One region of the Streptomyces sp. NPDC053076 genome, then DNA from elsewhere that is predicted to be linked to it. Evidence: riboswitches for the same ligand, from Rfam matches in the RefSeq annotation. Region 1 holds a riboswitch; each other region holds the start of a gene.
What was found. A riboswitch is a leader RNA that binds a small molecule or an ion and turns the genes downstream of it on or off. The one in region 1 is predicted to bind cyclic di-AMP.
Positions count from the first base shown of each region.

Region 2: it holds a riboswitch for cyclic di-AMP, as region 1 does, so the genes downstream of both, ACIGYR_RS34190 (transglycosylase family protein) here and ACIGYR_RS26340 (M23 family metallopeptidase) in region 1, are expected to answer to the same signal.
Region 3: it holds a riboswitch for cyclic di-AMP, as region 1 does, so the genes downstream of both, ACIGYR_RS35115 (M23 family metallopeptidase) here and ACIGYR_RS26340 (M23 family metallopeptidase) in region 1, are expected to answer to the same signal.

Region 1 covers NZ_JBITZL010000007.1:19,006-29,317, forward strand. The annotation lists gene trmB (tRNA (guanosine(46)-N7)-methyltransferase TrmB) at 1-317, shown strand, start outside; gene ACIGYR_RS26330 (PrsW family intramembrane metalloprotease) at 359-1,675, shown strand; gene ACIGYR_RS26335 (aldo/keto reductase) at 1,854-2,798, opposite strand; gene ACIGYR_RS26340 (M23 family metallopeptidase) at 2,910-3,944, opposite strand; cyclic di-AMP (ydaO/yuaA leader) riboswitch at 3,952-4,121, opposite strand; tRNA gene ACIGYR_RS26345 (tRNA-Met) at 4,430-4,503, shown strand; gene ACIGYR_RS26350 (dihydrofolate reductase family protein) at 4,653-5,786, opposite strand; gene ACIGYR_RS26355 (MarR family winged helix-turn-helix transcriptional regulator) at 5,866-6,399, shown strand; gene ribA (GTP cyclohydrolase II) at 6,499-7,179, shown strand; gene ACIGYR_RS26365 (DHA2 family efflux MFS transporter permease subunit) at 7,203-8,633, opposite strand; gene ACIGYR_RS26370 (NADPH-dependent FMN reductase) at 8,643-9,275, opposite strand; gene ACIGYR_RS26375 (TetR/AcrR family transcriptional regulator) at 9,479-10,165, shown strand; gene ACIGYR_RS26380 (DUF3237 domain-containing protein) at 10,300-10,312, shown strand, end outside.
Region 2 covers NZ_JBITZL010000011.1:146,757-157,068, reverse strand. The annotation lists gene ACIGYR_RS34215 (NAD(P)/FAD-dependent oxidoreductase) at 1-285, opposite strand, end outside; gene ACIGYR_RS34210 (exopolyphosphatase) at 729-1,670, opposite strand; gene ACIGYR_RS34205 (DUF501 domain-containing protein) at 1,667-2,203, opposite strand; gene ACIGYR_RS34200 (septum formation initiator family protein) at 2,253-2,729, opposite strand; gene eno (phosphopyruvate hydratase) at 2,837-4,123, opposite strand; gene ACIGYR_RS34190 (transglycosylase family protein) at 4,434-5,138, opposite strand; cyclic di-AMP (ydaO/yuaA leader) riboswitch at 5,141-5,315, opposite strand; gene ACIGYR_RS34185 (transglycosylase family protein) at 5,499-6,566, opposite strand; gene ACIGYR_RS34180 (cytochrome P450) at 6,735-8,006, opposite strand; gene ACIGYR_RS34175 (hypothetical protein) at 8,003-10,312, opposite strand, start outside.
Region 3 covers NZ_JBITZL010000012.1:127,317-137,628, forward strand. The annotation lists gene ACIGYR_RS35100 (DNA topoisomerase (ATP-hydrolyzing) subunit A) at 1-52, opposite strand, end outside; gene ACIGYR_RS35105 (M16 family metallopeptidase) at 369-1,766, shown strand; gene ACIGYR_RS35110 (M16 family metallopeptidase) at 1,763-3,151, shown strand; cyclic di-AMP (ydaO/yuaA leader) riboswitch at 3,364-3,524, shown strand; gene ACIGYR_RS35115 (M23 family metallopeptidase) at 3,537-4,292, shown strand; gene ACIGYR_RS35120 (GntR family transcriptional regulator) at 4,491-5,177, shown strand; gene ACIGYR_RS35125 (HPr family phosphocarrier protein) at 5,357-5,638, opposite strand; gene ACIGYR_RS35130 (GNAT family N-acetyltransferase) at 5,817-8,633, shown strand; gene ACIGYR_RS35135 (DUF5998 family protein) at 9,065-9,661, shown strand; gene ACIGYR_RS35140 (alkaline phosphatase family protein) at 9,661-10,312, shown strand, end outside.

The DNA of each region.
Region 1 (10,312 bases):
TCTACTTCCCCGACCCGTGGCCCAAGAAGCGGCACCACAAGCGACGGCTGATCCAGCCCGAGTTCCTGAGCCTCGCCGCGACCCGGCTGAAGCCCGGCGCGATCCTGCACTGCGCGACCGACTGGGAGCCGTACGCCGAGCAGATGCTGGACGTGCTCACCGCGCACCCCGGTTTCGAGAACACCCAGGCGGGCGGCGGTTACGCGCCACGTCCGGAGTTCCGGCCGCTGACCCGTTTCGAGGGACAGGGACTGGACAAGGGTCATGTGGTGAACGACCTGCTGTTCCGGCGCGCGCCGCACAGCCAAAACCGATAGACCGATCAGCCCCTCGCGCCGTCACCGTTAGGGTCGATGCCGTGGCCACCAGTCCTCCGTTTCCGACGTACACCCCGAGCCCCGGCGACGGTGCGCTCCGCCACCCGCACTGGTGGCAGCGCAGGTGGGTGCGGTACGGCGCGCTGACCTCACTGCTGGCGCTGTCCGGTCTGGTCATCCTCGCGCTGGTGCGGCGGCAGACCGGCACGGAGGGTTTCCTGGTCGGGCTCGGGCTGGCCGTGCTGCCGGTGCCCTGGCTGATAGCCGCGTTCCGGTGGCTGGACCGGGTGGAGCCGGGACCCTGGCGGAACCTGGTCTTCTCCTTCGCCTGGGGGGCCTGCGCGGCGGCGCTGATAGCGATCGTGGCCAACAGCTTCGCGACCAAGTGGATCGCCACCTCCACCGCGGATCCGGCCAGTGCGGACACGCTCGGCGCCACGGTGATAGCGCCGATCGTGGAGGAGTCCGCCAAGGCCGCCGCCGTGCTGCTGGTGTTCCTCTTCCGCAGGCGTCACTTCACCGGGATCGTGGACGGGGTGGTGATAGCGGGGGTCACCGCCACCGGCTTCGCGTTCACCGAGAACATCCTCTACCTCGGTACGGCCTTCGGAACCGACCAGCTCACCGGCGACCGCGGCATCGCCTCCGTCACCGCCGCCACCTTCTTCGTGCGCATCGTGATGTCCCCGTTCGCGCACCCCCTGTTCACCGTCCTCACCGGCATCGGCTTCGGTGTCGCCGCGCTGTCCGCCGAGCGGCAGCACATCCGGCGCTTCCTGCTGCCGGTCGGCGGACTGCTGCTCGCGATGGGCATGCACGCCTTGTGGAACGGCTCCGCCACCTTCGGCGAGTACGGCTTCTTCGCCGTCTACGCCGCCTTCATGGTGCCCGCGTTCGCGCTGCTGACATGGCTCGCTGTCTGGACCCGGCAGCGCGAGCTGCGGATCGTGCGGGCGGAACTGCCCGCGTACGTGCTGGCCGGGTGGCTGGGGCCGGCCGAGCCGTTCGCGCTCGGGTCGATGCGGGCGCGACGGATGGCCCGGGACTACGCCCGGCACCACCACGGCCGCACGGCGGCACGGGAGGTGGCGCGGTACGAGGGATACGCCACCTCGCTGGCGTTCCTGCGGCAGCGGGGGCGCAAGGGGAAGGCGGGGACCGACTTCGTCGTACGGGAGCGGGAGCTGCTGGACGAGCTGTGGAAACGGAGGGACGCGGCCCGTCCGGCCCTGGAGTACGCGGCGAGGACGGCCACCCCGGCCCGGCCGGTGTACGCGGGGCCGGGACCCACGGCGCACTGGCCGGCGTACGGCTACCCGGCGGCGCCGTACGCCCCGTACAACCCGTACCGCTCGTAGCCGTCCCGGGCGGACGGCAGGACAGCCCGGTACCCCCGGAACCGCCCGTCGTCGGGCACCGCCGGTCCCCAGTGGGCGCCGGGCCAGCCCGGCACCCCGGAACCGCCCGTCGTGGTCGGGCACCGTCGCGACGGAGAGGTCGCCGCGGGCCCCGGTCCCGGGAGGCGCGGGCCGGTGTCTAGGCCGATGCCTCCGTCAGCCTGGCCACCTCGGGCTCGGTCAGCCTCAGGTCCGCCACGCCCAGCAGCGCCGGAAGCTGTTCCACCGTCCTCGCCGAGGCGATCGGCGCGGTGACCGTCGGCTGGGCGGCCAGCCAGGCCAGGGCGACCGTGGCGACCGGGGCGTCGTGGGCCGCGGCGATCTCGTCCAGGGCCGTCAGGACCTTCTGGCCGCGCTCGGACTCCGCGTGCTTGCGGGCCCCGTCGGCGCGGGCGCTGTCGACGGTCGTGCCGGGCCGGTACTTGCCGGTGAGGAAGCCCGAGGCGAGCGCGAAGTACGGGACGGCGGACAGGCCCGCGCGGGCGGCGAGGTCCTGGAGCGGGCCCTCGTAGGTGTCGCGGGAGACCAGGTTGTAGTGCGGCTGGAGGGCGACATAGCGGGCGAGGCCCTCGCGGTCGGAGAAGTCGAGGGACGCCTGAAGGCGCTCGGCGGTGATGTTGGAGGCGCCGATGTGCCGGACCTTGCCGGCCTTCACCAGCTCGTCCAGCGCGCCGACGATCTCCTCGACCGGCACCTCGGGCTGGTCGAAATGGGTGTAGTAGAGGTCGATGTAATCGGTGCCCAGGCGGCGCAGGGAGGCGTCGGCGGCGGCCTTGAGGTTGGCGGCGGACAGCCCCTGGAACTGCGGATGCTGGCTGACCTTGGTCGCGATGACGACATCGGATCGGTTGCCGCGCGCCGTGACCCACTTGCCGATGATCGTCTCGGATTCGCCGCCCTGGTTGCCCTCGATCCAGGCGGAGTAGGAGTCGGCGGTGTCGATGAAGTTGCCGCCGGCCGCCGTGTAGGCGTCGAGGACGGCGAAGGAGGTCTGCTCGTCGGCGGTCCAGCCGAAGACGTTGCCACCGAGCGAGAGCGGGAAGACCTCGAGGTCGGAAGAGCCGAGTTTACGAAGTGACGTCATACGTCATGCCAACACCGGCGGGGGACGATCGCATCCCGCCCCGCCGGCGCCGAGTTCCCGCGAAGGCGTCCCGCCACGACGCCCGCGAGGCTTCCCGCTGAGGGCGGCCCGTCAGGGGTTGACGCCCTTGTCCCGCAGCCACGCCATCGGGTCGATCCCGGTGGCCTGACCGCCGGGGTGGACCTCCAGGTGCAGGTGCGGTCCGGTGACGTTGCCGGTGGCGCCGACGCGGCCGATGACCTGACCGGTGGAGACCTTCTGGCCGACGGAGACGTTGATCGAGGACTGGTGGCAGAACCACAGCTCGGTGCCGTCGTCCAGGGTGAGGATCGTGCGGTAGCCGTAGGAGCCGGCGTAGCCCGCCTCGGTGATCGTGCCGCTGTGGACGGCCTTGATCAGGGAGCCGGTGGGGGCGGCGAAGTCCAGACCGGTGTGGTAGCCGGAGGACCACATCGAGCCGGCCTGGCCGAACGTCGAGGTGATCGTGTAGGAGGAGGTCGGCAGCGTGTACTGCTTGGCCAGCTCGGCCAGCCGCTTCTCCTCGGCCGCCTTCTTGGCGTCCGCCTCCGCCTTCTCCTTGGCCTCGGCGGCCTTGGCGGCGGCCTCCTTCTCGGCCTTGGCGGCGGCCTCGGCGCTCCGCTTCTCGGCGGCGGCGAGCGCGACGGCGGTGGCCTTGGTCTCGGCCTGGCCCTGCTGCTGCTCGGCCTGGGCCATGATCCGGCTGCGCAGCACCTCGCCCGCGTCCGTGGAGTCCTCGCCCTCGGCGGAGGACACGCCGACGCTGCTCAGCGTCGCGGTGGCCTGCGCCGGCTGGGGGTCCGCGGAGCCGTCGTCGAAGAGGGAGCCGACGGAGGGCAGGTCCGGCATGGAGATGGAGACCGGCGGCTTGCCGGTGTTGGCGCTGGCCATGCCGCCCGCGCCGACCGCGGCGATGACGCCGACGCCGAGGACGGTGGAGCTGCGCGCGAAGCCGCCGCGCTGCTTGGCGACGCGGTGCCGGCCGCGGACCGGGGTGACGGAGTCCTCAGTGGGGTTCCACTCCTCCCAGGGCCCCTCCTCGGCGCGGTAGGCGCCGTACCCGAAGGTCTCGGTCTCGCGCTGTGCCGGTATGGACGGGGCTTCGGGGACAGACCGGTTGGACGCCACGCGGGCGTGCTCCTTTCCTTCCTCCGCCTACCGGGTTAGCTGACGGGTTCGGAGCAGGAAGGTCTCCTACGCGCGTATACCGATCGTGGACTCCCATGAGTTCACGGCGATATCCGCGTGATTCACCCCAAAGTGGTGGTTCCCCGGTTCCCTCGCGGGATTCGGCGCGTGCGCACGGAGCCGTCTCTTGTGACGGCTGGGACGACCGCGCTGCGTTATCGAACGTTAATAGACCTGCCAGTCACTTTCCAAGCTGTTCGACTTGATCATTAACGTTCTCGGCGACGGAGTTATCGCCCAGTAACCCGTCAAACCGGGCGAGTTGACCTAAGGGCCAGAAGCGTTCAGTAGTCACTGGCAGTTTTGATGGTGACTCAGTCGTCACCGCACGGCGGTCGCCCGGTCACCTTGGGTGACGGTCGGCAGGCGGGACGGGAAGCGTGTGCAAAGCACCCCAGGGATGACGTATGCTGGTGACACAACGACGCGGGGTGGAGCAGCTCGGTAGCTCGCTGGGCTCATAACCCAGAGGTCGCAGGTTCAAATCCTGTCCCCGCTACTGAACACTCAGGGCCCGGAATCCATCGGATTCCGGGCCCTGAGTGTTTTCGGCGCGCGACAGCGCCCCCGAAGGGGCACGGCGACCGTGCGCGACCGACCACGACGACCCGGCGGTCACGCACGGAAACCGTCGCCGACCGGTGGCACTCAGCCCGGCAGGTGCGCGTTCGGCGCCTTGGCGAGACCCTCCAGCTCCGGGAGTACGACGACCCGGGCGCCCGCGGCGGTCAGGAGACCCGTGCCGTCGGCGCCGGTGACGAACGTGTCGGGTTCGCGCCAGGCGGTGACCACCCGCCGCACCCCGGCCCGCAGGATCAGCTCGGCGCAGGGAGCCGGCCGGGAGGCGCGGCGGGCGCAGGGCTCCAGGCTGCTGTAGACCGTGGCGCCGGGCAGCCGCGGGTCGGCGGCGTCGGTCTTCGCGAGCGCCGCCTCCTCCGCGTGGGCCACCGGGTCGGTGCCCTCACGCGAGTGGGCACGGGCCAGCTCCGTGCCGTCGGCGGCGACCACCACCGCGCCGACGCTGAACGCCGTCTCCGAGGGCGGACACAGGGCCGCGAGTTCACAGGCGGCACGCAGCCAGTGGCGGTCGGCCGCGGTGGGGACCGGGCCGGTGCCGGGGGCGGTGGGTGCGTAGCGCATGAGGACGACGTCCTCGATCCGGCGGGTGTCGAGCAGGCGCAGGCGCCCGCCCTGGTAGCCGCCGGTCCCGAACAGCCGCGGGGCCGCCGGGTCCCCGACGAACAGCGGGGCGAGGACCAGCTGGAGTTCGTCGGCCAGGCCCTGCTGGAGGAGCTGGGTGTGGACCGTGCCGCCGCCCTCGACCATCAGGCGCCCGACTCCGCGCACGTCGTGCAGATGCTCCAGCAGTGCCCGCCAGTCCAGGGCGCGGCCGAGCGGGACGACGTCCGCGGTGCGGCCGAGGAGACGGGCGGCCCGTTCCGCGCCCTCGTCGGTGGTGTAGACGAGCTTCTCGCCGCCGGTGTGCCAGAAGTTGGCGTCCGGGTCGAGGTCGCCGGAGCCGGTGACGGTGACCTTCAGCGGGTACTCCGGCCGGCCCGTCGCGCCGCGGGCCGCGCGCCGCCGGGCGGAGTTGACCAGCAGGCGGGGGTTGTCGGCGCGGATCGTGCCGGCGCCGACGAGGATGGCGTCGACGGAGGCCCGTACCTCGTCGACCCGGTCGAAGTCGGCCGGGCTGGACAGCAGGAGCCGTTCGGGGCCGGTGTCGTCCAGGTAGCCGTCGAGGGAGACGGCGGCGGACAGCAGCACGTACGGCAGGGGCATCGACGCCCTCTCTTCCGGAGGCGGACGGTGGACAGACGGACCGCTTGGTTCAAGTTTGAAACAAACCTACACTGGCGGCATGACGACCCGCTGGCTCAGCCCCGAGGAGCAGCGCGCCTGGCGCGCCTACATCGCCGCCTCCCGCCTCCTGGAGGACGCGATCGACCGGCAGCTCCAGCAGGAGGGCGGCATGCCGCACCTGTTCTACTCGGTGCTGGCCAACCTCTCCGACGCACCCGGCCGGCGACTGCGCATGACCGATCTCGCCGAGACGCTGAAGATCACCCGCAGCCGGCTGACGTACGCGGTGACCCGGCTGGAACGGGACGGCCTGGTGCGCCGGGAGAACTGCGACCAGGACAAGCGCGGCTCGGTCGCGGTGCTGACCGACGAGGGGACGGCCGTACTGGAGCGTACGGCACCCGGGCACGTCGAGACGGTCCGCGCCCTGCTGTTCGACCGGATCACCCCGGAACAGGTGGGGCAGCTGGCGGAGATCTGCACGGGGATCGCGCGCGGCCTCCAGGGCGACGACGACGCCCGCTCCGGCGCCGACGGTGTCCCCTGGCTGCGCCGTTCGCCCTGCCCGTCGACGCCGCCCGCGGGCTCCTGAGCCACACCCCGGAGCGATTGCTTCAACTTTTAAGTATGGGGTAGGGTCCACGCGAAAACACTGCTTCAAATATGAAGCAGCTTCCTGGGAGGGACCCGCATGCCCGACATCCCCGCCGCCACCCCGCGCGCTCGCGTCCGGGTACCGCTGCGCTTCGCCGACGGCTACCGGGCCGACGCGGAACTCGTCACCTTCCACGGCCTCTCCGACGGCCAGGAGCACGTCGCGGTCGTCCTCGGCGACCCCGGCCCGGTCCCGCTGGTGCGCCTGCACTCCGAGTGCCTGACCGGTGACGTCTTCGGCTCGGCCCGCTGCGACTGCGGCCCGCAGCTGCGCGAGGCGGTCGAACGCATCGCCGACCGCGGCGGCGTCCTGCTCTACCTCCGGCAGGAAGGCCGGGGCATCGGCCTCTACAACAAGCTCGACGCGTACGCCCTCCAGGACGAGGGCCTCGACACCTACGCCGCGAACGCCGCCCTCGGCCTCCCCGAGGACGCCCGCGACTACACGGCCGCCGCGCAGATGCTCGGCGCCCTCGGCATCACGGAGCTGGACCTGCTGTCCAACAACCCCGACAAGGCGGGGCAGTTGGGCGCGCTGGGAATCGCCGTACGGGACCGGGTGCCGACCGGCGTCTTCACCACGGCCCACAACGTGCGCTACCTGCGCGCCAAGGTGCTCCAGACCCAGCACACGCTGCCGCTGGCCGAACTGCCGGAGCTGGCCGAACTGCCAGAACTGCCGAAGCTGACGGAACTGACGGAACTGACGGCGGGCTGACACGGCAGGAGGGCCGGGAGGGCTCAGCCCTGGCGCCGTGCCGGGAGCCGGAGCGCCGAGAGGACGCCGAGGGCGAGCAGCGCCGCCGCCACGGCGTAGGTGAGCCGGAAACCGGCCGGGCCCGGACCCGCCGCGCCGAGCACCACCGACAGCAGGGCCGTACCGACCGACGCGGCGAGCTGGGCGTTGATGCTCAGCGCGGTGCTCGCCCCGGGCAGCCGGTCGGCGGGCAGATCGCGGGTCGCGGTGGTCATCGTCGGCATCAGCGTCATCCCGGCGCCGACGCCCATCACCATGCCCGCGACGACGATCCGCCAGGACGCGACCCCCGCCACCCCTGTCTGCCAGGCCAGCAGACCCATGCCCAGGGCGCCCACCGCGCACCCCGCCGCGATCATCCGGCGCGGTGCGACCCGGTCGATGCGCCGTGCCGCGATCTGCATCGTCGTACCGACCACGAGCCCCACCGGCGCCCCGAGCAGCCCCGCCGCCGTCGCGCCCAGACCCCGCTCCTGCTGCCAGTACAGCGGCCCGAGCAGCATCGATCCGAAGTAGCCGCAGGTGAACGGGGCGAGCGTGCCGACTCCGGCGGCGAAGGTACGGTCCCGCAGCAGCCGCAGGTCCAGCAGCGGCGCGCGGACGGCGAGCGCCCGCCGCACGAAGGCCGCCACGAGCACGGCACCCGCGAGCACCGGCACCAGCGCGCCGGGGGCCGTGAAGTCGCCGCGCTCGCCGCCGCGGGCCAGGCCGAACAGGAGCAGGGCCAGGCCGGGCGAGAGCATCAGCAGACCCGGCACGTCCAGCCGGGGCCGGTCGGCGCCGCGGGCGTCGGGGGTGTCCGTCGGCAGCAGGCGGGCCGCGAGGAACAGCGCCAGGGCGCCCACGGGCAGGTTGATCAGGAAAATCCAGTGCCAGGAGGCGGCGTCGACCAGCCAGCCACCGAGCACCGGGCCGGCGACCGGGCCGACCAGGATGGGCAGCCCCAGCAGGGCCATCGCCCGGCCGAGCCGGGCCCGGTCCGCGACCCGCATGCCCATCGCCATACCGACCGGCTGCAACAGCCCGCCGCCCAGCCCCTGCACGGCCCGGAAGGCGATCAGGCTGCCCGCGTCCCAGGCGCAGGCGGCGAGCAGGGAGCCCAGGGTGAACAGGGCGAGCGCGAGCACATAGGTGCGCTTGGCGCCGATCCGGCCCATCGCCCAGGCGGCGGCCGGGATGACCGCGGCGAGCGCGAGCGTGTAGGCGGTCGCGGTCCACTGGATGGTCTCCAGCGGGGCGCCGAAGGACTGCGAGAGGTGGCGCAGCGCGACGTTGACGATCGTCATGTCGAGCACGGACATGATCGTTCCGAGCACCACGACGGTGACGACGCGGTGGAGAGCGGTCGAGGGGGCGGGCCCCGCGTCGCCGGCCGGCGGAGCCGACGCGGTACCGGGCGGCCGGAGGGTGCTCATCGCCCGCCCTCAGCCCGCGTAGGGACGCTCGGCGCGCGCGGTCCGCAGCGCCCGTCCCCACCAGGTGAGCTGGCCGAGCATGCCCTTGGCGGCGCCGGCGCACACCTCGGCGTCCCGCGGGACGCCGTCCTCGCCGAGACCGGACCAGGGACCGTGCAGGCTGACCGAGTCGCGCACGGTCACGGCGTGCAGTTCGGCGAGGACCAGCCGGAGCTGCTCGACCGCGCGCAGACCGCCGCCGAGACCGCCGTAGGACACGAATCCGACCGGCTTGGCCTGCCACTCGCGCAGGTGCCAGTCGAGGAGGTTCTTCAGGGCCGCCGGGAAGCTGTGGTTGTACTCGGGCGTGACGACCACGAACGCGTCGGCGGCGGCGAGTCGCGGTGAGACGTCCCGCAGCGCGGCGGCGGCCCCGGGGCTCGGCGTGCCGCCCCAGCCGGGCAGCACCAGCGGCAGGTCCACCTCGGCGAGGTCGATGACGTCGAACAGTAGGCCCGGGTCGGTCTCCGCGGCGGTGGCGAGGAACCAGTCGGTGACGGCCCGGCCCCGGCGCCCCTCGCGCACACTGCCGACGATGACGGCGACGCGGAGCGGAAGGTCCTCGGCGGTACGGGCACCGGTGACGGGATCGGTAACGGACATGGCTGTCCCCCTCGTTGACGGAACGTCTGGCGGATCGCTTCGGTGGATCTCCGGTGGATCGCTTCGGACGCGGTCGTGGGCGATCCGTGAGCGGGCGGCCCCCGTCGCCGGCGGTCGCTCACCACAAACTACAACGCTCGTTGTAAAAATTACAACGGGCGTTGTAGTTCGGTTAGGGTTGCCCGGTCGGCAAGGAGGCAGACGTGGGCGAGACGAACGAGTCCCGGGTGGAGCGCGCGCGGCGCGAGGTGTCACCGCGCAAGCTGCAGAAGCAGATGGCCATCGCGAGCGCGGTGTGCACGGTCTTCGGCCGCGAGGGCTACGCGCGCGCTTCGGTCGACGCGCTCGCCGCCGCGGCCGGCGTCTCCACGCGCACGCTCTACAACCACTTCCCCGGCGGCAAGGCGCAGCTCTTCCAGACGGTCGTGACCTGGACGTCGAGCGAGGTCCGGGACGCCCAACTGGCCCGTCTGCGCGCCGTCCTGGATCCGGAGCGCCCGCCCCACCCGGACGACCTCGAACGCGACCTGGTCTCCTTGGCCCGCGCCTTCACCGGGCTCATGACCGACTACGCGAACCACTTCGCCCTGGTCCGCCACATCCACGCGGAGGCCGACCACGTACCGCCCGAGGTGCTCAGGGCCTGGCTCGAGGCCGGCCCGGGACCGGTCGGCCGGGCCCTCACCCAGGCGATGACCCAGCTCGAGGACGCCGGTCTGCTGAACCTCCACGGCGACCCGGCGCTGGCCGCGAGCCACTTCTCGGCCCTGACCGCGCACCAGATCGTCCAGACCACCCATTACGGCGTCATGCCCCTGCCGGCAGATCAGACGGACCGCCTGATCACCGGTGCGGTGGCCGCGTTCCTCCGGGCCTACGGCGCCCGGTGACGGGCATCGCGCCGGCGGACTGATCCCGGCCGGCTCCGAGCCGCACCTGCGGCTCGGGGGGTCGGTCTCCTTCGCCGAGGAGGCCCTCCACCACGCGCCGCGCCTTTCCGGCCGCGTCCGGGTCACCGAGCCGCATGGCGGTGTTGG
Region 2 (10,312 bases), on a different contig from region 1:
GGCGATCGTGGCGACCTTGCGGTCCTGGTCGATGGTGGTGACCCGACCGGTGAGGACCTCCGCCTTGGGCAGCACGCGTCGCAGCGGGACGACGACATGGCGAGGGGAGATGTTGCCGGCGGCGGCTTCGGGGAGGAAGGGCTGGTAGGTCATGTACGACCGGGGGTCGACGACCGTGACGGTCGCCTCGCCGTAGCGCATCTTCTTGAGAATGCGCCGAGCTGCGTACAGGCCTACGTACCCACCGCCTACTACGAGGATCCTGGGACGCTCCGTGGTGCTCATGCCATCGAGTATCCACCTGCCTCGGGGGGGCTGCTCGTGCGCCCCTTCACAAGGTTCGACAGGGCCTGTGATAAACTCCGCGGCCCGCTTGACCGAGGTCATGCCCCCGGAGGGGAACCAGGGAGCGGTTCGCCCCGTTGTCAAGGCCGCGTGAGCTGCCTCTCTGGTCCCACGAGGCGACGGTGAGGGCTCCGGAACACCCGCCGAAAGCACCTTCCGATCCCCGCTCACACCGACAGCCTGAACATGTTCAAACGACTGGTGGGGCCCCGGAAGGGCCTACGGGACCCCGCGAACGGCCCCCCGGAACGGAATTCCTTGTGAAGAACTTCACGAACTTTTCCGACCGGCCGTCACCGAGGGGCCCCCGAGGGCCCCTCAGCCCCGCTCAGACGTTATCCGAGCTGCTCAGCCGATGGCTACCAACGGGTAACAAAAGAGAGCTACGCCACCGACCACGCGATGCCGTCGAGGATGTCGTGCTCGCTCACCACGACCTCCCGGGCGCCGGTCCGCTCCATGATCGCCAGCAGGACGAGGGCACCCGCGCCGATGACGTCGACCCGGCCGGGGTGCATGGACGGGACCGCGGCGCGCTCGGCGTGCGTGGAGCGCAGCAGCCACTCGGTGATCTCACGGACGCGGTCCCGGGAGACCCGGGAGTGGTGGATGCGCGCGGAGTCGTACTCGGACAGCTCCTGGGCGATGGCGGACACCGTGGTGACGGACCCGGCCAGACCCACCAGGGTGTGCGCCTCGCGCAGCGGGACGGTCTCCTCGGCGAGGTCCAGGGCGGCCTCGATGTCGGCCCTTATCGCGGCCACCTGCTCCTCGGCGGGCGGATCACTCACCTTGTCCCCGTGCACCAGGTGCCGCTCGGTCATCCGCACACAGCCGACGTCCACCGACCGGGCGGCACGTACGTGGTCGTCGCCGACGACGAACTCGGTCGAGCCGCCGCCGATGTCCACGACCAGGTAGGGCCGGGCGAGGTCGGTGCGGCCGGTGAGTTCCTTCGTGGCGCCGGTGAAGGAGAACTCGGCCTCCTGGTCGCCGGTGATGACCTCGGGCTCCACCCCGAGGATGTCCAGCACGCCCCGCACGAAGTCGTCGCGGTTCTCGGCGTCCCGGGAGGCGGAGGTGGCGACGAAACGGAGACGCTCGGCGCCGTACTCCTTGATGACGGCCGCGTACTCACGGCAGGCGGCGAAGGTGCGCTCCAGCGCCTCGGGGGCGAGCCGGCCGGTGCGGTCGACCCCCTGGCCGAGCCGCACGATCGTCATCCGGCGGTCCAGCTCGGTCAGTTCGCCGGTCTCCGGGTCGGCGTCGGCGACCAGCAGCCGGATGGAGTTGGTACCGCAGTCGATGGCGGCGACCCGGGTCACTGCTCGTGCCCCTCGCTGTCGTCGAGCGTCACGCAGGCGCCCTTGCGCCACCACTCCGGCAGCATCGCCAGGGCCTCGTCGCCGAGGGGGTTCACGCCCGGCCCGGCGGCCAGGGAGTGAGCGACGAGCACGTGCAGGCACTTCACCCGGTCCGGCATGCCGCCCGCGCTCGGGAAGCCCGTCAGCTCCTCGATCTCGTCCCGGCGTCGGATGTAGTCCTCGTGCGCGGCACGGTAGGCGGCGGCCAGCTCGGGGTCGCGCCCCAGCCGCTCGGTCATCTCCTTCATCACGCCGTTCGCCTCCAGCGTGCCGATGACGGAGGACGCCTTCGGACACGTCAGGTAGTACAGCGTCGGGAAGGGCGTGCCGTCGGGCAGGCGCGGTGCCGTCTCCACGACGTCCGGCTGACCGCACGGGCAGCGGTGCGCGATGGCCCTCAGGCCCCTCGGCGGGCGGCCCAGCTGCTGCTTGAATGCCTCGACGTCCGCGTCGGTGGGCTCGGTGCGCGGAGTGGGCGGCGGAGGCGTTTCCATGACTGCTTTCAGAGTGGCTTTCTGTCGGTCTGCCGGCCCGGCGGGCCGGTCACTGGTCGGAGGCGTCGGACTTGTCGACGCCGTCCCAGACGTTCGCGTACCAGGGCCGGTGGGCGGCCCCGAGGTCGGCGCGGGACTGCTTGGCCACGCCCGGGTCGATGACCACGTACCCGGTCTCGCCGGGCTTGACGTAGTGCAGCCTGCGCCGGATCTGCTGCTCGGCGTAGGCGTCGTCCTGCCAGCGCGCCTTGAGGTCGCGCAGCTGCTCGACGCGCTTGCGCGCCTGCTCCTGCTGCCGTTGCTGTTCGGCGATCTCGGCGCGCTGGGAGACGTACTGCCGCATCGGGTAGGCGAGCGCGACGATCAGCGTGCACAGCACCAGGGCGAGCAGCGCCGCGCGGCCGGTGAGCCGGGATCGGCGGGCCTGCCGCTTGGTCTGAGAGCGGTAGACACGGGCCGCCGTCTGCTCGCCCAGCAGCCTGAGCCTGGTCGCGGTGGAGAACCGGTCCCGGTCCTTCACGGCCATCTTCCCCGCCTCCCGTTCACACGCGCGTACGTCCCCGCACACGGTACGGGACCGGGTACGGGGACGTACGTACGACTGGCTAAGCCTTACGCCAGGTTGGGTCAGCCTCAGCCCTTGAAGCGCGGGAAGGCGGAGCGGCCGGCGTAGACCGCGGCGTCGTCGAGGATCTCCTCGATGCGCAGCAGCTGGTTGTACTTGGCGACGCGCTCGGAGCGGGCCGGGGCGCCGGTCTTGATCTGGCCGCAGTTGGTGGCGACGGCCAGGTCGGCGATGGTGACGTCCTCGGTCTCGCCGGAGCGGTGGGACATCATGCACTTGAAGCCGCTGCGCTGGGCCAGCTCGACGGCGTCCAGGGTCTCGGTCAGCGAGCCGATCTGGTTGACCTTGACCAGCAGGGCGTTGGCGGCGCCCTCCTCGATGCCGCGGGCCAGGCGCTCGGGGTTGGTGACGAACAGGTCGTCGCCGACCAGCTGGACCTTGTCGCCGAGACGGTCGGTGATGACCTTCCAGCCGGCCCAGTCGTCCTCGAACAGCGGGTCCTCGATGGAGACGAGCGGGTAGGCCGCGACGAGCTCCTCGTAGTACTCCGTCATCTCGGCGGCGGAGCGCTCCTTGCCCTCGAAGAGGTACTTGCCGTCCTTGTAGAACTCGGAGGCGGCGACGTCGAGCGCGAGGGCGATCTGCTCGCCGGGGGCGTAACCGGCCTCCTTGACGGCCTCGAGGATGAGGTCGAGGGCCTCGCGGTTGGAGCCGAGGTTCGGGGCGAAGCCGCCCTCGTCGCCGAGGCCGGTGGACAGGCCCTTGCTCTTCAGGACCTTCTTCAGCGTGTGGTAGACCTCGGTGCCCCAGCGCAGCGCCTCGGAGAAGGACTCCGCGCCGATCGGGGCGATCATGAACTCCTGGATGTCCACGTTGGAGTCGGCGTGCGAGCCGCCGTTCAGGATGTTCATCATCGGCACCGGCAGCAGGTGCGCGTTCGGGCCGCCCAGGTAGCGGAAGAGGGGGAGGTCGCTGGCCTCGGAGGCGGCGTGGGCGACGGCGAGCGAGACGCCGAGGATGGCGTTGGCGCCCAGGGAGCCCTTGTTGTCGGTGGCGTCCAGGTCGAACATGGCCTGGTCGATCAGGCGCTGCTCGGTGGCGTCGTAGCCGACCAGCTCCGGGCCGATCTGCTCGATGACGGCGAGGACGGCCTTCTCGACGCCCTTGCCCTGGTAGCGGTTGGGGTCACCGTCGCGCAGCTCGATGGCCTCGAAGGCGCCCGTCGAGGCGCCGGACGGGACGGCGGCACGACCCGTGCTGCCGTCGTCGAGGCCGACCTCGACCTCGACCGTGGGGTTGCCTCGGGAGTCCAGGATTTCCCGGGCTACGACGACGTCGATGGACGGCACGAGCATCTCCTTCTTGGATGTGACGCTGGAAGTGCGGGGCTGGTGTGCCTTGCGACTAGAGCCTAACCGTCCCAGGGGCGTCGGCCACCGACCGACCGTCCCGTGGACAAGCCGACGGTACCTTTTGTTTCTGCCCGAAACAAAGAGGTGCGGCGGACTTCCGTGCGCTGCGCACAAAAAAGCCCGCCCCGGTGCGTACGGGGGAACACGCACCGGGGCGGGGGGCCCGTGGGGGACGGGGGGTGACCCGCACGGGGGCCTTCAGGGTGGCCCGCACGGATGTGCGGGTCCTGTGGGCCGGCTGGGAGCCAGGTGGCTACTTCAGGTGCAGCTGCTGGCCCGGGTAGATGAGGTCGGCGTCCTCGACGATGTCCTTGTTCAGCTCGAACAGCTTCTTCCAGCCGCCCTGGACGTGGTGCTTCTCGGCGATGGTGCCGAGGGTGTCACCGGTGACGACCTTGTACTCGCCGTCGCCCTTCTTGACCGTCTTGCCGGTCGGGGTGGTGACGGTCTTGCTCTTGCTCGTGGACGCGGCCGGGCGCTCGGCGGAGCGGGAGGCGGCCTGCTGGTCGGTGGAGCGGGTGGTGGTGGTGGTGCCGCTGCCCGAGTCCGTGGTGGAGGGGGCGCTCGGGGCGGGGCCGCTGTTCGGGGTGCTCGACAGGCCCGTGCCGCAGACCGGCCAGGCACCCTTGCCCTGCGCGGCGAGAACCTTCTCGGCGACGGCGATCTGCTGCGCCTTGCCGGCCTTGTCGGCGGTGGCGGCGTACTGGGTGCCGCCGTACGCGGCCCAGGTGGAGGCGGAGAACTGGAGGCCGCCGTAGTAACCGTTGCCGGTGTTGATGGACCAGTTGCCGCCGGACTCGCACTGGGCGACCGTGTCCCACTCGGAGGTGGTGGCGGCGGAGGCGTTGCCGGCCGCCATCAGCGGGGCGGCGACGGCGGCGCCGGTGACACCGGCCAGCGCGACGGCGCGGACGGCCTTGGACGGACGGCGGTGCTTGCCCTTGCCGGTAAACAGCATGGAGATCCCCTCACCGACGCCTACGAGGTGAGCTGTCGGGTTCGGGCCGGTTGAGTTGCCCGGCCGCACCTCCCGCTTGCGCGGAGTGCGGCTTCACCCCCAGCCGGTTCCAGCTTCAAGTGCTGGCCCCGGCGCCTACCTTGGGTCCCCCGCTCCTGCCTACGGCGCTTTACGCGTCGACTGTTCCCGGGCAACCACTGGCAGGATTCGGCGTGGTGGCTGCCGGGGCTCGTGGTGACGAGCGGCCTCGACCGTAGACACGCGATCCGCGGAATTTCAAAGACGATCAGGGCTTCTGAGACTCATCCCACACTTTCGCCAAACCGGACATTAGGGCGCTAAGTGGGGCGTCAACTCCCGCTACTTCTTGCCCGTTTCGCCCCCGACTTCCAGGGTCTGACCGGCAGTGATGCGGCTCGGGTCGGGCCCGATGGCCTCCTTGTTCCCGGCGTACAGCGCGCGCCACCCGCCGTCGACGTCAAGGGAGTCGGCGATGGAGACCAGGGAGTCGCCCTCGCGGACGGTGTAGGTGCCCGGCTCGGGCGAGGCGTGCCGACCGGAGCCGGCGACACCCGGACCGTTTGTCACCGTTTCGTCCGCACTCGCCCCGCGGTGCCGTCCACCACTGCTGAGGGCCCCGGTGTCGACCAGGCTCCAAGAACCGGCAGCCTGCTGCGCGTTGGGCTCGGTCGCGGCGTCCGGGGTGGCCGTGGGAGCACCGTCGGCCCCCTGCGGACTTCCGGAGTCCCGCGAGGAGGACTTGTCGGACTTGGGAGTGTTGGTCCCGGTGGAACCGGTGGCCGTACCGGCGTCCTTGCCCGGCTTCGGGGTCGCCGTGCCGGTCTCGCCCGAGGAGGACCCGGTGCCGGAGCCGGTCCCGGTGCCGGTGGCGGAGCCGGTCCCGGTGGAGGACGACGAATCAGGCAGACCGGACGAGTCGGCGGTGCCGGAGGTGTCAGACGTGTCGGAACGGTCGGCCGATCCGGACGAGTGGCCCGGACCGTCGCTGTCACCGGAGTCGCCGACGCCCGTGTCGACGTCCACGGAGCCCGAGTCGGAGGTCAGACCGGACAGCAGGGCGCAGGTGGCCCAGGGCGTGGTGCCCCGGTCGGCGAGGATCTTCTCGGCGACGGCTATCTGCTGCAGACGGCTGGCCTGGTCGGCGCTGGCCGCGTACTGGGAGCCGCCGTACTTGTCCCAGTCGTCCTGCGAGATCTGCAGCCCGCCGTAGTAGCCGTTGCCGGTGTCCGCGCTCCAGGAGCCGCCGCTCTCGCACTCGGCCACCTTGTCCCAGGTCGTGCCGTCGGCCGCGTTGGCGCTCGCCGCGCCGAGGAGCGGGATGGCGATGGCGGAGCCGGTCACCCCGGCCGCGACGAGGAGGGCCGGTGCCTGGCGGGGGCGACGGTGTCGACCGTTCCCGGAGAGCATGCAGATGCCTTTCGAGCGACAGCGGGACCAGCGCGGCGGATGGTGCCGCTCGCCGCGCTGATGGGTGAACGTATCGGCACACGATCACTTGTCACAAGTTCATGCCGCACAGATCACGTGAAGATCACAGAGTTGAACGTCTGTCATTTCTCCCTGGAGGTCCCGTCTTCAGACGGTGGGCGTGAACTCCACCGGCAAGGTGCGCAGTCCACGCATGATGAGTCCACCGCGCCAGCGCAGCTCGGCCGGTTCGGCGGCGAGCCGCAGGTCGGGCAGGCGGGTGAGCAAGGTGGCGAGCGCGGTCTGACCCTCCAGGCGGGCGAGCGGCGCGCCCAGGCAGTAGTGGATGCCATGGCCGTAGCCGAGGTGCTGGTTGTCACGGCGTGCGAGGTCCAGCACGTCCGGGTGGGCGAACCGCTCCGGGTCCCGGTCGGCGGCGGCGAGTACGACGAGCACCGGATCGCCCGGCGCGATGTCCTGCCCGCCGATGGTCAGCGGCTCGGTGGCGAACCGCCAGGTGGCCAGCTCCACCGGGCCGTCGTAGCGCAGCAGTTCCTCCACGCCGGTCGCCAGCAGGTCCGTCTCCCGGCGCGCCAGGGACTCCTCCAGCCGCCGACGCTGCTCGGGGTGGGTGAGCAGGGCGTAGGTGCCGTTGCCGATGAGGTTGACGGTGGTCTCGAAGCCGGCGAACAGGAGGATGAAGGCCATGGCGGCGGCCTCGTTCTCGGTGAGGTGCTCGCCGTGGTCGGAGGCACGGATGAGGCCGGAGATCAGGTCCTCGCCGGGCGTGGGCGCCGCCGGCAGCGCCTCGCGCTTCTTGTGGATCAGCTCGGCGAGATAGCCCCGCATCTTCTTCACCGACCGGGCGACCCCGCCCCGGGGCCCTCCGCCGTGCCGGATCATCATGCCGGCCCAGTCCCGGAAGTCGTCCTGGTCCTCGCGTGGGACGCCGAGCAGGTCGCAGATGGCGTAGATGGGCAGCGGGAAGGCGAACTCGTGGATGAGGTCGGCGGATCCGGTCGCCGCGAACCGGTCGATGAGCTGGTCGGCCAGCTCCTGCACCCGGGGGGCGAACTCGGCGACCCGGCGCGGTGTGAACGCCTTGCTGACCAGGCGGCGCAGCCGGGTGTGGTCCGGCGGGTCGATGTTCAGCAGATGCGTCATCAGCTCGGCCTTGCGCTCGCCGGGGATGCCGGTCTTGCCCTTGGCGTGCTCGGGCTCGTCGTGATGGGCCGGGTTCTTGCTCAGCCGCTGGTCGGCCAGGGCCTGCCGGGCATCGGCGTACCGGGTGACCAGCCACGCCTCGACGCCGCTCGGCAGCCGCGTCCGGTGCACGGGGGCGTGCTCGCGCAGCCAGGCGTAGGCGGGGTAGGGATCGGCGGCGAACTCCCACGTGAAGAGGGCGGGGGCCGGCTGGTCGGGGTGGTCCTGGTCGCTCACTCCTCGACGGTATCCGGACCGTCGGACAACTCGCCGAGGGCCTTGCGCGCCGCGTAGTGCCCGAGGTCGGCCGCCTTGCGGTACCAGCGCCGGGCCTCCTGCGGTTTGCCCTGCCCGTCGAACAGGGCGCCGAGCCGGTACGCGCCGTAGGAGTCACCGACTTCGTACGCGTGCCTGTACCGCGTCTCGGCTTCGTCCGGCCGGTCCAGCTTCTCCAGGACGATTCCGTGGTGGGCGATGTCCAGCGGATAGTCGGCCGTGTCCCGGAAGTAGTCCTCCGCGTCGCTCAGCGACGGCCCCTCGCGGTCCAGTTCCGCCAGCAGCTCGGCCGCGACCTGGTCACCGGAGTCCACCGCGCGCTGCAACCATGCCCGGGCGATCTCGGTCTCGCTCACCACCAGGTGGTGCATGCCCATGCTCCGGGCGACTTCCGGGTGCCGGGGGCCGGCCGCGTTCGTGTACCGGAGCCAGGTCTCCTCGGGGTCGTCCACGCAGAACCGCAGATCTCCCAGCAGACGCGCCGCCTTAGGAGTCCGCGCCGCGCGCAGCCAGCGCTCGGCCCGGTCCAGCAGCGCCTCGGCGAGCAGCGTCGCCGCGTCGCCGTCCCCCGCCTGCGCGGCCTCCTCCAGGAAGGGTTCCGCGTCCCTGCTCCGCCCGCGCTCCACGAGCAGCCGGCCCATACGTCCCGCCGCCTCCGGCACCCCGGCCTCGGCCGCCCGCCGGAACCAGCTCTCCGCCTCCTCCTGGTGCCCCTCGGCCTCCTCCAGCAGCCCCAGCCGGTACATCGCCCGCCTGTCCCCGGCCTGGACGCCCCGTTCGAACGCGGCGCCCGCCAGTGTGGCCACCAGCTCGAAGTCGTGCCCCTCCCCCGATCGCGCGACGTCCAGCGCCCGTTGCCACAGTGCGCCGTCCACCGGCGGCAACTTCTCGTCGTACCGGGCCGTGCCCACCAGCGGGCCCGCCGCCGACCAGGCCCGCGGCCCCTCGCGCCGCAGCAACGGCAGCACCCCGTACCGGTCCCGGGCGGCCCATTCCAGCGCCTCCTCGACGGTCTCCGGCTGCGTCCCGGCAAGCGGCCCGTAGCCGTCGGCCACCTCCACGAGCAGGTCCTGGGGCAGCGGCCCCCGCAGCCCGCACCGCGCCAGGTCGATCGCCGCCCGCACCAGCGCCTGTCCGCGCGGGTGCTTGCGCCGGGCGCGCTCGAAGTCCGCCCACAGCCGCGGTTCCACGGCGAGGTGCGCGGCGATCCCTTCCGCCCCGCTGAGCCCGGCCGCTTCCGTCAGCCGCCCGTCCCCCGACTCCGCGGCCCGCGCCCGCTCGGCGTCCGTCCATTCCCGGGGCAGCTCCACGATCTGCGCCAGGTCCAGCACTCCGCCGCGCGGGGTCTGCCGGTGCTCGTCGTAGGCGTCCTCCCGCAGGGTGGCGAGCACGACGACCTTCAGCCCGGCCAGCCGCGCCAGCAGCCGCGGTTCCAGGCCGCCGTCACCGAGGTGGCCGCCGAGGTCGTCGAGCCACAGCACGTGGAGCCCCGGCGCTCCCCGCAGCACCTCGGGCAGGCCCCGCAGGTCCGTACCGGCGTCCGGCGCGTACACCCGGGCGCCCGGGAGCGCGGCCGCCAGCACCGCGAGCGCCGTGCGCGACTTGCCCGCGTACGGCTCCCCGAGCACCACCACCAGTCCGCCGTACACCGCCACGGAGGCCAGAGCGGCGACCAGGGCGGCGTCGGCGTCCCTCGGGACATAGGGCGGCAGCGGCGGACGTCCCTTCATCCGACGGGCAGGCAGCACCCCGTGCGCGAGCGGCTCCAGCGCGGTGGCCGTCGGCCAGTCCCCGGGGACGGGGAGGACGATCGGCGGCCGGGCGCCGTAGGCGTGCTGGATCTGGACTCCGATGACCTGCCCATGGAATTCCGCCTGCCGGAAGTCGACATGGTCCCCCGTGAGCGGCGAGCGTCCCTCCGGGAGGCCCTCCGACACCGGGCGCGGGCTCGGCTCCGGCGCGGAGTCCGTCCCGGGACCCGGCATCAGGTGCGGGGCGGGGTCCGGCGTCCGGTACGGGGCGGGGTCCGGCGTCCGGTACGGGGCGGGGTCCGGCATCGGGTACGGGGCGGGGTCCGGCGTCCGGTACGGGGCGGGGTCCGGCACGGTATCTGGTCTCAGGCCCGGGGCGGGGCCTGTCCGGGGCTCCGACCTCAGGTCCGCGGCGGGATCCGGCGCGGGCTCCGGCCTCAGGTCCGGGGCGGGGTCCGGCGCGGGCTCCGGTCTCAGGTCCGGGGCGGGGTCCGGCAGGGGACGCGGTCTCGGGTC
Region 3 (10,312 bases), on a different contig from region 1:
TCTCCTCGAACGAATCGTCGGGCGGCGGGGTCTTCGTGCTGCGGCGGGCCATCGCTGCCGGCTCCTCCTGATCTGGTCGCGCGCCGAGGGGGCGCGCACCCCCCGGCTCGCTCTTGCTGAAGCGAATGACGGATCTGTCGCGGACCATTGTGGACCGCGGCACTGACAACCCGGGCCACGACCCGGTCTCCACGGGCCCGCCCCGCGCCCGGGGGCGTCCGCGGAGGGCCGGACGCAGGCTACGCGATCCGCTCTGGGCGTACGTCCTGCGGGAACTTCGCCGAGGCCCCGCACGCTTTGAATACAGTGGCAGGAACGGCAGGACAACCGCGGTTTCCACAACCGCCTCCGCTCGCGAAGGGACGTACATGCCCATGGGTCACACGACCACAGCCGAGGCAGGCTCCGGGGGCCTGACAGCGACCGAGCACCGCCTGGCCAACGGTCTGCGCGTGGTGCTCTCCGAGGACCACCTGACCCCGGTGGCGGCGGTCTGCCTCTGGTACGACGTCGGCTCCCGCCACGAGGTCAAGGGGCGTACCGGCCTGGCTCACCTTTTCGAGCACTTGATGTTCCAGGGCTCCGCGCAGGTCAAGGGCAACGGCCACTTCGAGCTGGTGCAGGGCGCCGGCGGCTCGCTGAACGGCACCACCAGCTTCGAGCGCACCAACTACTTCGAGACCATGCCCGCCCACCAGCTGGAGCTCGCCCTCTGGCTGGAGGCCGACCGCATGGGCTCCCTGCTGGCCGCGCTGGACGACGAGTCCATGGAGAACCAGCGGGACGTCGTCAAGAACGAGCGCCGCCAGCGCTACGACAACGTGCCGTACGGCACCGCCTTCGAGAAGCTGACCGCCCTGTCCTACCCGGAGGGCCACCCGTACCACCACACGCCGATCGGCTCGATGGCGGACCTGGACGCGGCCACCCTGGAGGACGCCCGCGAGTTCTTCCGCACCTACTACGCGCCGAACAACGCGGTGCTCTCCGTGGTCGGTGACATCGACCCCGCGCAGACCCTCGCCTGGATCGAGAAGTACTTCGGTTCGATCGCGTCCCACGACGGCAAGCCCGCCCCGCGCGACGGCTCCCTGCCGGAGGTCATCGGTGAGCAGAAGCGCGAGGTCGTCGTCGAGGAGGTCCCGGCGCGCGCCCTGATGGCCGCCTACCGGCTTCCGGAGGACGGCACGCGTGCGTGCGACGCGGCCGACCTCGCCCTGACCGTCCTGGGCGGCGGCGAGTCCTCCCGCCTGTACAACCGGCTGGTGCGCCGCGACCGTACGGCCGTCGCCGCCGGCTTCGGCCTGCTCCGGCTGGCCGGCGCGCCCTCCATGGGCTGGCTGGACGTGAAGACCTCCGGTGACGTCGAGGTGCCGGTCATCGAGACCGCCATCGACGAGGAGCTGGCCCGGTTCGCCGAGGAGGGCCCCACGCCCGAGGAGATGGAGCGCGCCCAGGCCCAGCTGGAGCGCGAGTGGCTGGACCGGCTGGGCACGGTGGCCGGCCGCGCCGACGAACTGTGCCGCTACGCCGTCCTGTTCGGCGACCCGCAGCTCGCCCTGACCGCCGTCAAGCGCGTCCTGGAGGTGACCCCGCAGGAGGTCCAGGAGGTCGCCAAGGCCCGCCTGCGGCCCGACAACCGCGCGGTCCTCGTCTACGAGCCGAAGTCCCCGGAGTCCGTCCCGGACGCCAAGGTCCCCGAGGACCCGGAGCGGGAAGCGACCGTAGAGGCCGGCAACGAGAACGACGAGGAGACGGCCAAGTGACCGAGCTCGCCACCATGGAGTTCCACCCCCAGCCGCAGCCCGGCGACGCCAAGCCCTGGGCGTTCCCGGCCCCCGAGCGCGCCACCCTCGACAACGGCCTGACCGTGCTGCGCTGCCACCGCCCCGGCCAGCAGGTCGTCGCGGTGGAGGTCCTGACGGACGCGCCCCTGGACGCCGAGCCGGCCGGTCTGGACGGCGTCGCCACGATCATGGCGCGGGCCTTCTCCGAGGGCACCGACAAGCACTCCGCCGAGGAGTTCGCCGCCGAACTGGAGCGCGCCGGCGCAACCCTGGACGCGCACGCCGACCACCCCGGAGTCCGGCTCAGCCTGGAGGTCCCGGCCTCCCGTCTGTCCAAGGGCCTCGGCCTGCTCGCCGACGCCCTGCGCGCGCCCGCCTTCGCCGAGAGCGAGGTCGAGCGGCTGGTGCGCAACCGGCTGGACGAGATTCCGCACGAGCTGGCCAACCCCTCCCGCCGGGCCGCCAAGGAGCTGTCCAGGGAACTGTTCCCGGCGGCCTCGCGCATGTCCCGCCCGCGCCAGGGCAGCGAGGAGACGGTCGAGAAGATCGACGCGGCGGCCGTGCGCGCCTTCTACGACCGCCATGTGCGGCCCGCCACCGCCACCGCGGTGGTCGTCGGTGACCTGACCGGCATCGACCTGGACGAGCTGCTCGGCGAGACCCTGGGCGCCTGGACCGGCACGCCGGGCGAGCCCCGGCCGGTGCCGCCGGTGACCGCCGACGACACCGGGCGCGTGGTCATCGTGGACCGGCCCGGTGCCGTCCAGACGCAGCTGCTCATCGGCCGCGTCGGCCCCGACCGGCACGACCGCGTGTGGCCCGCCCAGGTGCTCGGCACCTACTGCCTCGGCGGCACCCTCACCTCCCGCCTGGACCGCGTCCTGCGCGAGGAGAAGGGCTACACCTACGGCGTGCGGTCCTTCGGGCAGGTCCTGCGGTCCGCGCCGGACGGGACGGGCGCGGCGATGCTCGCCATCAGCGGCTCCGTCGACACGCCGAACACGGGCCCGGCGCTGGACGACCTGTGGAAGGTGCTGCGCACCCTCGCGGCGGACGGCCTGACCGACGCCGAGCGGGATGTCGCCGTGCAGAACCTCGTGGGTGTGGCGCCGCTGAAGTACGAGACCGCGGCGGCCGTCGCGAGCACGCTGGCCGACCAGGTCGAGCAGCACCTGCCCGACGACTTCCAGGCGACGCTGTACCGGCAGCTGGCCGCCACGGGCACGGTGGAGGCCACCGCGGCCGTCGTGAACGCCTTCCCGGTGGACCGTCTGGTGACCGTCCTCGTCGGCGACGCCGCCCAGATCAAGGCGCCGGTCGAGGCCCTCGGCATCGGCGAAGTGACCGTGGTGGCGGCCGAGTAACGGCCCGCGCGCGGAAGGGGCCCTGCCGACCTACGGGTCGTCAGGGCCCCTGCTGTTCCACTCTTTCTCCCAGATGCCCGTTTTAGGGCGGAGGTTGCCTGTCTGACCTGTGGGATGCGCTACAAAAACCGGTATCCGTTTGAGGATTGAAAGCACGCCCCCGTAGCTTCGTCCAGGCTGTTCGTCAGGCAGTGCGCCGCGCCCGCGGCACCGGACAGTCATCGCCGAGTCCCCGTACGGCGCGAGCCAGGGGAGCCGGGGACCCACCGTCCCTGGGGTGAATCGGGCGCCCGCGCGGCAGCGAGGGGGCCCGTAGGAGACCTTCCTGCTCCGAACCCGTCAGCTAACCCGGTAGGCGAGAGGGAAGGAAAGGACCAGCCACTTCATGGCGTTCATGTGCGCCACCGGGAAGCACCGCAAGCCCGGCCGGGTCAAGCGGACCACCGCTCAGGCGGCCGGTATCGCGGCCCTCACCACCACCGGTGTGATCGGCACCCTCGCCGCCTCCCCGGCGCTCGCCGCCGAGAACCCCGGCGAGCAGACCGGCCTCATTCCCGTCCTCGCCGCGACCGATGACGTCGCCGAGCAGATCGACGCGCAGGCCGCCGCGCAGCAGCAGGCCGCCGACCAGAAGGCGGCCGAGAAGGCCGCGGCGAAGGCGGCCGCCAAGCGGGCCGAGGAGATACGCGCGGCCAAGGCCCGCGCCGCCCGAGAGGCGGAGCGCAAGCGGCTGAACGCCTTCGTCGCCCCCATCGCGCACTCCTACGTCTCCACGGGCTACCAGGCCAGCAGCTCCCTGTGGTCCTCCGGCTCGCACACCGGCATCGACTTCCACGCGGCCAGCGGCACGACCGTCCACGCGGTGGGCTCCGGCACGGTCGTCTCCACGGGCTGGGGCGGCGCGTACGGCAACCAGATCGTGATCCGGATGGCCGACGGCATGTACACCCAGTACGGCCATCTGTCCTCCATCGGGGTCACGGTGGGCCAGAAGGTCGTCCCGGGCCAGCAGATCGGCCTGTCCGGCGCCACCGGCAACGTCACCGGCCCGCACCTCCACTTCGAGGCGCGCACCGGTACCGAGTACGGCTCCGACGTCGACCCCGTCGCCTACCTCCGCCAGCACGGCGTGAACGTCTGACGCGTACCGCACGGTCATCGATAGCCCCGGCTCACCGAGCCGGGGCTATCGCCGTTTTTCGCGGTGTCCGCCGTACTCCCTGTCCAAAATATATCCATGGATTAGGGCCTGCCATCGGAAATTCCGGCTCATTGGAATAGAGTCGCGGAACAGGCGTCCATCGTGGCGTTTCACGGGGATTTAAGGCGGAGGTCGGTCATGCGTATTCCGGCGCACACGGTGTGCACCGCGGTCCGGGACGACATCGTCGCCGGCGTGTACAAGCGCGGCAGCCGCCTCACCGAGGAAGTCCTGGCCCGCCGCTACGGCGTCTCGCGCGTCCCCGTGCGGGAGGCGCTGCGCACGCTGGAGGCCGAGGGCTTCGTGGTGACGCGCCGGCACGCGGGCGCGTGCGTGGCCGAGCCGACGGAGCAGGAGGCCGCCGACGTGCTGGAGATGCGGACGCTCCTGGAGCCGCTGGGCGCCGCGCGGGCCGCCCAGCGGCGCACCGAGGCCCATCTGAAGGTGCTGCGCGGCCTGGTCCGGCTGGGGCAGGAGCGGGCCAGGAGGGGCAACAGCGACGATCTGCGCTCGCTGGACGGCTGGTTCCACGAGACGCTCGTCCAGGCGTCCGGCAGCCCGTCGTTGACCGCGATGCTGACTCAGTTGCGCCACAAGATCGCCTGGATGTACGCGGTGGAGCCGCCGCTGAGCCCGGCGGATTCCTGGGCGGAGCACGGCGCGATCGTGGATGCCGTGGCGCGCGGGGACGGCGAACGCGCGCGGGCGCTCACGGCGCTGCACGCGGAGCGCGCGGCGGGTGCGCACCGGCTGCGCCTTTCCGGTGCCGTGGAGCGTGTGAGGACCTCGCAACACGCCGTAAACATGTCGGGCCCGCGGCTTTAACACGGGCGCCGTATACAAAGATGAGTTAATCGGTGAGGGCGTGTTTTTCGCTGTCCTTTTTCCGCGCCCTGAATTCCGGGTCGCGGTCTTCTGGATGCCCGCGGTGAATTCGGGTGCCCCCCTCGAAAACGCGGAAGCCGCGCCGCCCGGTACGGAACGGCGCGGCTTCCCGGTCCTGCTCAGACGGTCTCGGGCAGCTCTTCCAGGCCCTCGGAGACCAGCTTGGCCAGACGGTCGAGGGCGGCGTCCGCGCCCTCGGTGTCGGAGGCGAGGACGATCTCCTCGCCGCCCTGGGCGCCCAGGCCCAGGACGGCCAGCATGGAGGCCGCGTTGACGGGGTTGCCCCCGGCCTTGGCGATCGTCACCGGGACGCCTGCGGCCGTGGCGGCTCGGACGAAGATGGAGGCGGGGCGGGCGTGGAGGCCCTCGGCCCAGCCGACGTTGACGCGGCGCTCAGCCATGTGTTGCTGCCCTTCGGTGTTCAGGGTTGTCTAGACCAGTTTCCCACACCGTGAAGCGTGCCCGGACAGGGCATTCTTCCCGCTCCGGTGTGGCGTCGGACCGCGGCCTCGGTCCGGCTCCCCGTCCTCCACAGACTGCCTCGCCCCGCCTGCCTGCGCGAGCCGTACTCTGGGGCCCATGCAGACCTCGGCGGACCGGCAGGACCGGCACCAGTACCCCGCCCACTGGGAGGCGGACGTGGTGCTGCGCGACGGTGGCACCGCACGCATCAGGCCCATCACCGTTGATGACGCCGACCGCCTGGTCAGTTTCTACGAGCAGGTCTCCGACGAGTCGAAGTACTACCGCTTCTTCGCGCCGTACCCACGGCTCTCCGCAAAGGACGTCCACCGCTTCACGCACCACGACTTCGTGGACCGGGTGGGGCTCGCCGCCACCATCGGCGGCGAGTTCATCGCCACCGTACGCTACGACCGCATCGGCACCGACGGCATGCCCGCCTCCGCGCCCGCCGACGAGGCCGAGGTCGCCTTCCTGGTGCAGGACGCCCACCAGGGCCGTGGAGTCGCCTCCGCCCTGCTGGAGCACATCGCCGCCGTCGCCCGCGAGCGCGGCATCCGCCGCTTCGCCGCCGAGGTGCTGCCCGCCAACACCAAGATGATCAAGGTGTTCACGGACGCCGGTTACACCCAGCAGCGCAGTTTCGAGGACGGCGTCGTCCGCCTGGAGTTCGACCTCGAACCCACCGACCGGTCCGTCGCCGTGCAGCGCGCCCGGGAGCAGCGCGCCGAGGCCCACTCGGTACGGCGGCTGCTCGCGCCCGGCTCCGTCGCGGTCGTCGGTGTCGGCCGCGCCCCCGGCGGGGTGGGCCGCAGCATCCTCGGCAACATCCGCGAGGCGGGCTACCCGGGCCGGCTGCACGCCGTGAACAGCGCCTTCCCGGAGGACCTCAAGGAGGTCGACGGGGTACCCGCGTACCGCTCGGTGCGGGACATCGACGGGCACGTCGACCTCGCCGTCGTCGCCGTACCGGCCGAACACGTGCCCTCCGTGGTCGCCCAGTGCGGCGAACACGGCGTGCAGGGGCTGGTCGTGCTCTCCGCCGGATACGCCGAAAGCGGACCCGAGGGCCGCGAACGGCAGCGCGCCCTCGTACGGGCCGCGCGCGCCCACGGCATGCGGACCATCGGCCCCAACGCCTTCGGGATCATCAACACCGCCTCCGACGTCCGGCTGAACGCCTCCCTCGCCCCCGAGATGCCCCGCCCCGGCCGCATCGGGCTGTTCGCCCAGTCCGGAGCCATCGGCATCGCCCTGCTGTCCCGGCTGCACCGGCGCGGCGGAGGGGTGACCGGTGTCACCGGCGTGTCCACCTTCGTCTCCGCCGGCAACCGCGCCGACGTCTCGGGCAACGACGTCCTGCAGTACTGGTACGACGACCCCGAGACCGATGTCGTCCTCATGTACCTGGAGTCCATCGGCAACCCCCGCAAGTTCACCCGTCTCGCCCGCCGAACGGCGGCGGCGAAGCCGCTGGTGGTCGTGCAAGGGACCGGAACGGCGCCGCAGGGGCACGCGGTACGGGCCACCCGGCTGCCGTACGCGACCGTCTCCGCGCTGCTCCGTCAGGCCGGCGTGATCCGGGTCGACACGATCACCGAACTGGTCGACGCCGGGCTGCTGCTGGCCCGCCAGCCACTGCCCGGCGGACCGCGCGTCGCCATCCTCGGCAACTCCGAGTCGCTGGGCGTGCTGACGTACGACCGGTGCGTCGCCGAGGGACTGCGGCCGGCGCGGCCGGTGGACCTGACGACCGGGGCGACGGCGGCGGACTTCCACCGGGCGCTCGCCGCCGCGCTGGCCGACGGGACGAACGACGCCGTCGTCGTCACGGCGATCCCCGCGATCGGGGAGGGGTCGCCCGGGGACGCGGAGCTGGCGGAGGCGCTGCGGTCGGCCGCGGCCTCGGTGCCGGGGAAGCCGGTACTCGTGGTCCATGTGGAACTCGGGGGGCTCGCGCAGGCGTTGTCGGCCGCGGCCAGCACGGCACCGTGGGCCGCCGACAAGGGCCACCCCGCGCAAAGCCCGCCCCCCGCGGTACGGGCACCGGACGACTCCCCTCCGGAAGGCACCCATCTCATCCCCGCCTATCCCGCCGCCGAGCGGGCCGTCCGCGCCCTCTCCGAAGTCGTGCGGTACGCGCAGTGGCGCCGGGAGGCCGCCGAACCGGGGAAGGTGCCGGAGTACGACGACATCGACGAGAAGGGCACCGCCCGGCTGATCCACGGGCTGCTGGAGCGCGGAGAGGGACTCACCGTCTCCGCCGCCGAAACCTGTGAGCTGCTCGGGAAGTACGGCATCCCCGTGCGCCGGGCGTTGCCCGCGCCCACCCCGGGCGCCGCCGCCGAGGCCGCCCGCGCGCTCGGCTACCCGGTGGCCCTCAAAGCCACCGCCCCGCACCTCAGGCACCGCGCCGACCTGGGCGGCGTACGGCTGGACCTCGCGGACGAGGAGCAGTTGCTGCGGGCGTACACCGAGCTGACCGAGCTGTTCGGGCGGCCGGAGGAGCTACGGCCGGTGGTGCAGGCGATGGCTCCCAGGGGCGTCGACACCGTCGTCCGCGCGGTGATCGATCCGGCGGCCGGGGCCGTGCTGTCCTTCGGCCTCGCCGGGGCCGCCTCCCAGCTGCTCGAGGACACGGCCCACCGGCTGGTCCCCGTCACCGACCGGGAGGCGGCCTCGCTCGTGCGGTCGATCCGCACCGCACCGCTGCTCTTCGGCTGGCGCGGCTCCACGCCCGTCGACACACCCGCGCTGGAGGAGCTGCTGCTGCGGGTGTCCCGGCTGGTCGACGACCACCCCGAGGTGGTCGCGGTCACCCTGGAGCCGGTCGTCGTCGCCCCGCACGGCGTGAGCGTCCTCGGCGCCACCGTGCGGATCGCGCCCCCGCCCGCCCGAGACGACCTCGGCCCGCGCACGATGCCGGCCTACTGAGCGGGAGGGGGAGCGCGTGGAGATCGCCGGACACCCGGCTGCCCGGGGGCAGCCGGTGGGACGGGGAGGTGATCGCCTGGAACGCCGGACGACTGCGGCCGGCCGCCGGGTACGACCTCACCCACCACCACGGCCTGGAGATGGTCTTCGCCGAACCCGCCCTCGTGTCCTGTCCGCCCGGCTTCCAGGACCCCGTCTTCCGCGCCCCGACGGCCGAGCAGAGGGCACGTCTCGCGTGGGAACCGGACGGGCCACACCCCTCGTGGCCGCGTTCGAAGCCGACGCCGGCGGCCGGGAACCGGTCTTCCGCCTGGTCGCGGCCGAGCGGCTGGAGATCCTGCCGGGACTCGTCCCTCGGCGGGCGCGCCCGGGGGCCGGGGCCGCCCCCAGTGCCCGCGACTGGCCCGGACCGCCCTTGCCCACGGATTAGGATGGACGCCATGGCCAAGACCAGTACGACGACCCAGGGGCTGCGCGCGGCGATCGAGCGCAGCGGCTACTACCCGGCCCTCGTGGCCGAGGCGGTGGAGGCCGCTGTGGGCGGCGAGCCCGTCCGGTCGTACCTGGTCCACCAGGAGACGACGTTCGACCAGAACGAGGTGCGCCGGCACGTCACCGTGCTGGTCCTCACCGGCAACCGCTTCATCGTCAGCCACACCGACGAGCAGGCCGCCGACAGCACCTCCCCGACGCCGTACGCCACCACCTCCACCGAGTCCGTGAAGCTCGACCGGATCTCCTCGGTCGTGGTCAGCCGGGTGGTCGCGAACCCGGAGCAGTACAAGCCGGGCACGCTGCCCCGCGAGGTCGTGCTGACCATCGGCTGGGGCGCGGTCAGCCGCATCGACCTGGAGCCCGCCGCCTGCGGCGACCCCAACTGCGACGCCGACCACGGCTACACGGGCAGCTCCACGGCGGACGACCTCAGCCTGCGCGTCAGCGAGGCCGGGGACGGCCCGGAGACGGTGCGCCAGGCCCTCGCCTTCGCGCAGGCCATCTCGGAGGCGACCGCGGACCTCACCCGCTGATGTCCCAGCTCTCCGCCTGGGACCACCCGGAACCCCTCGCCCTCGACACCGCGCCGCTGCCCGAGTACGGCAGCGGCTCCCTCGCCGACCTGTTGCCCACCCTCGCCGCCGGCATGGGCGTGCCCGGCCTGACCCCCACGATCGGGGAACTGACCGCCACCGACCGGGCCTGTGTCTTCCTGATCGACGGCCTGGGCTGGGAGCAGCTCAGGAGCCATCCGGACGAGGCGCCGTTCCTGACCTCCCTGCTCGGCAGCTCACGCGGTGGCACCGGACGCCCGCTCACCGCCGGCTACCCGGCCACCACGGCCACCTCGCTCGCCTCCGTCGGAACGGGCCTGCCGCCCGGCGCCCACGGTCTGCCCGGGTACGCGGTGCGCAACCCGGCCACCGGCGAGCTGATGAACCAGCTCCGCTGGCACCCGTGGACCTCGCCGCGCCCCTGGCAGCCGTACCCCACCGTCTTCCAGCTCGCCCATGACGCGGGGGTGCACGCCGCCCAGGTGTCCTCGCCCGCCTTCGCCCAGACCCCGCTCACCAAGGTCGCGCTCAGCGGCGGCACCTTCCACGGCCGGCTGACCGGCGAGGAGCGCATGGACCTCGCGGCCGAGCAGCTGGCCGCCGGCGACCGCTCGCTGGTGTACACGTACT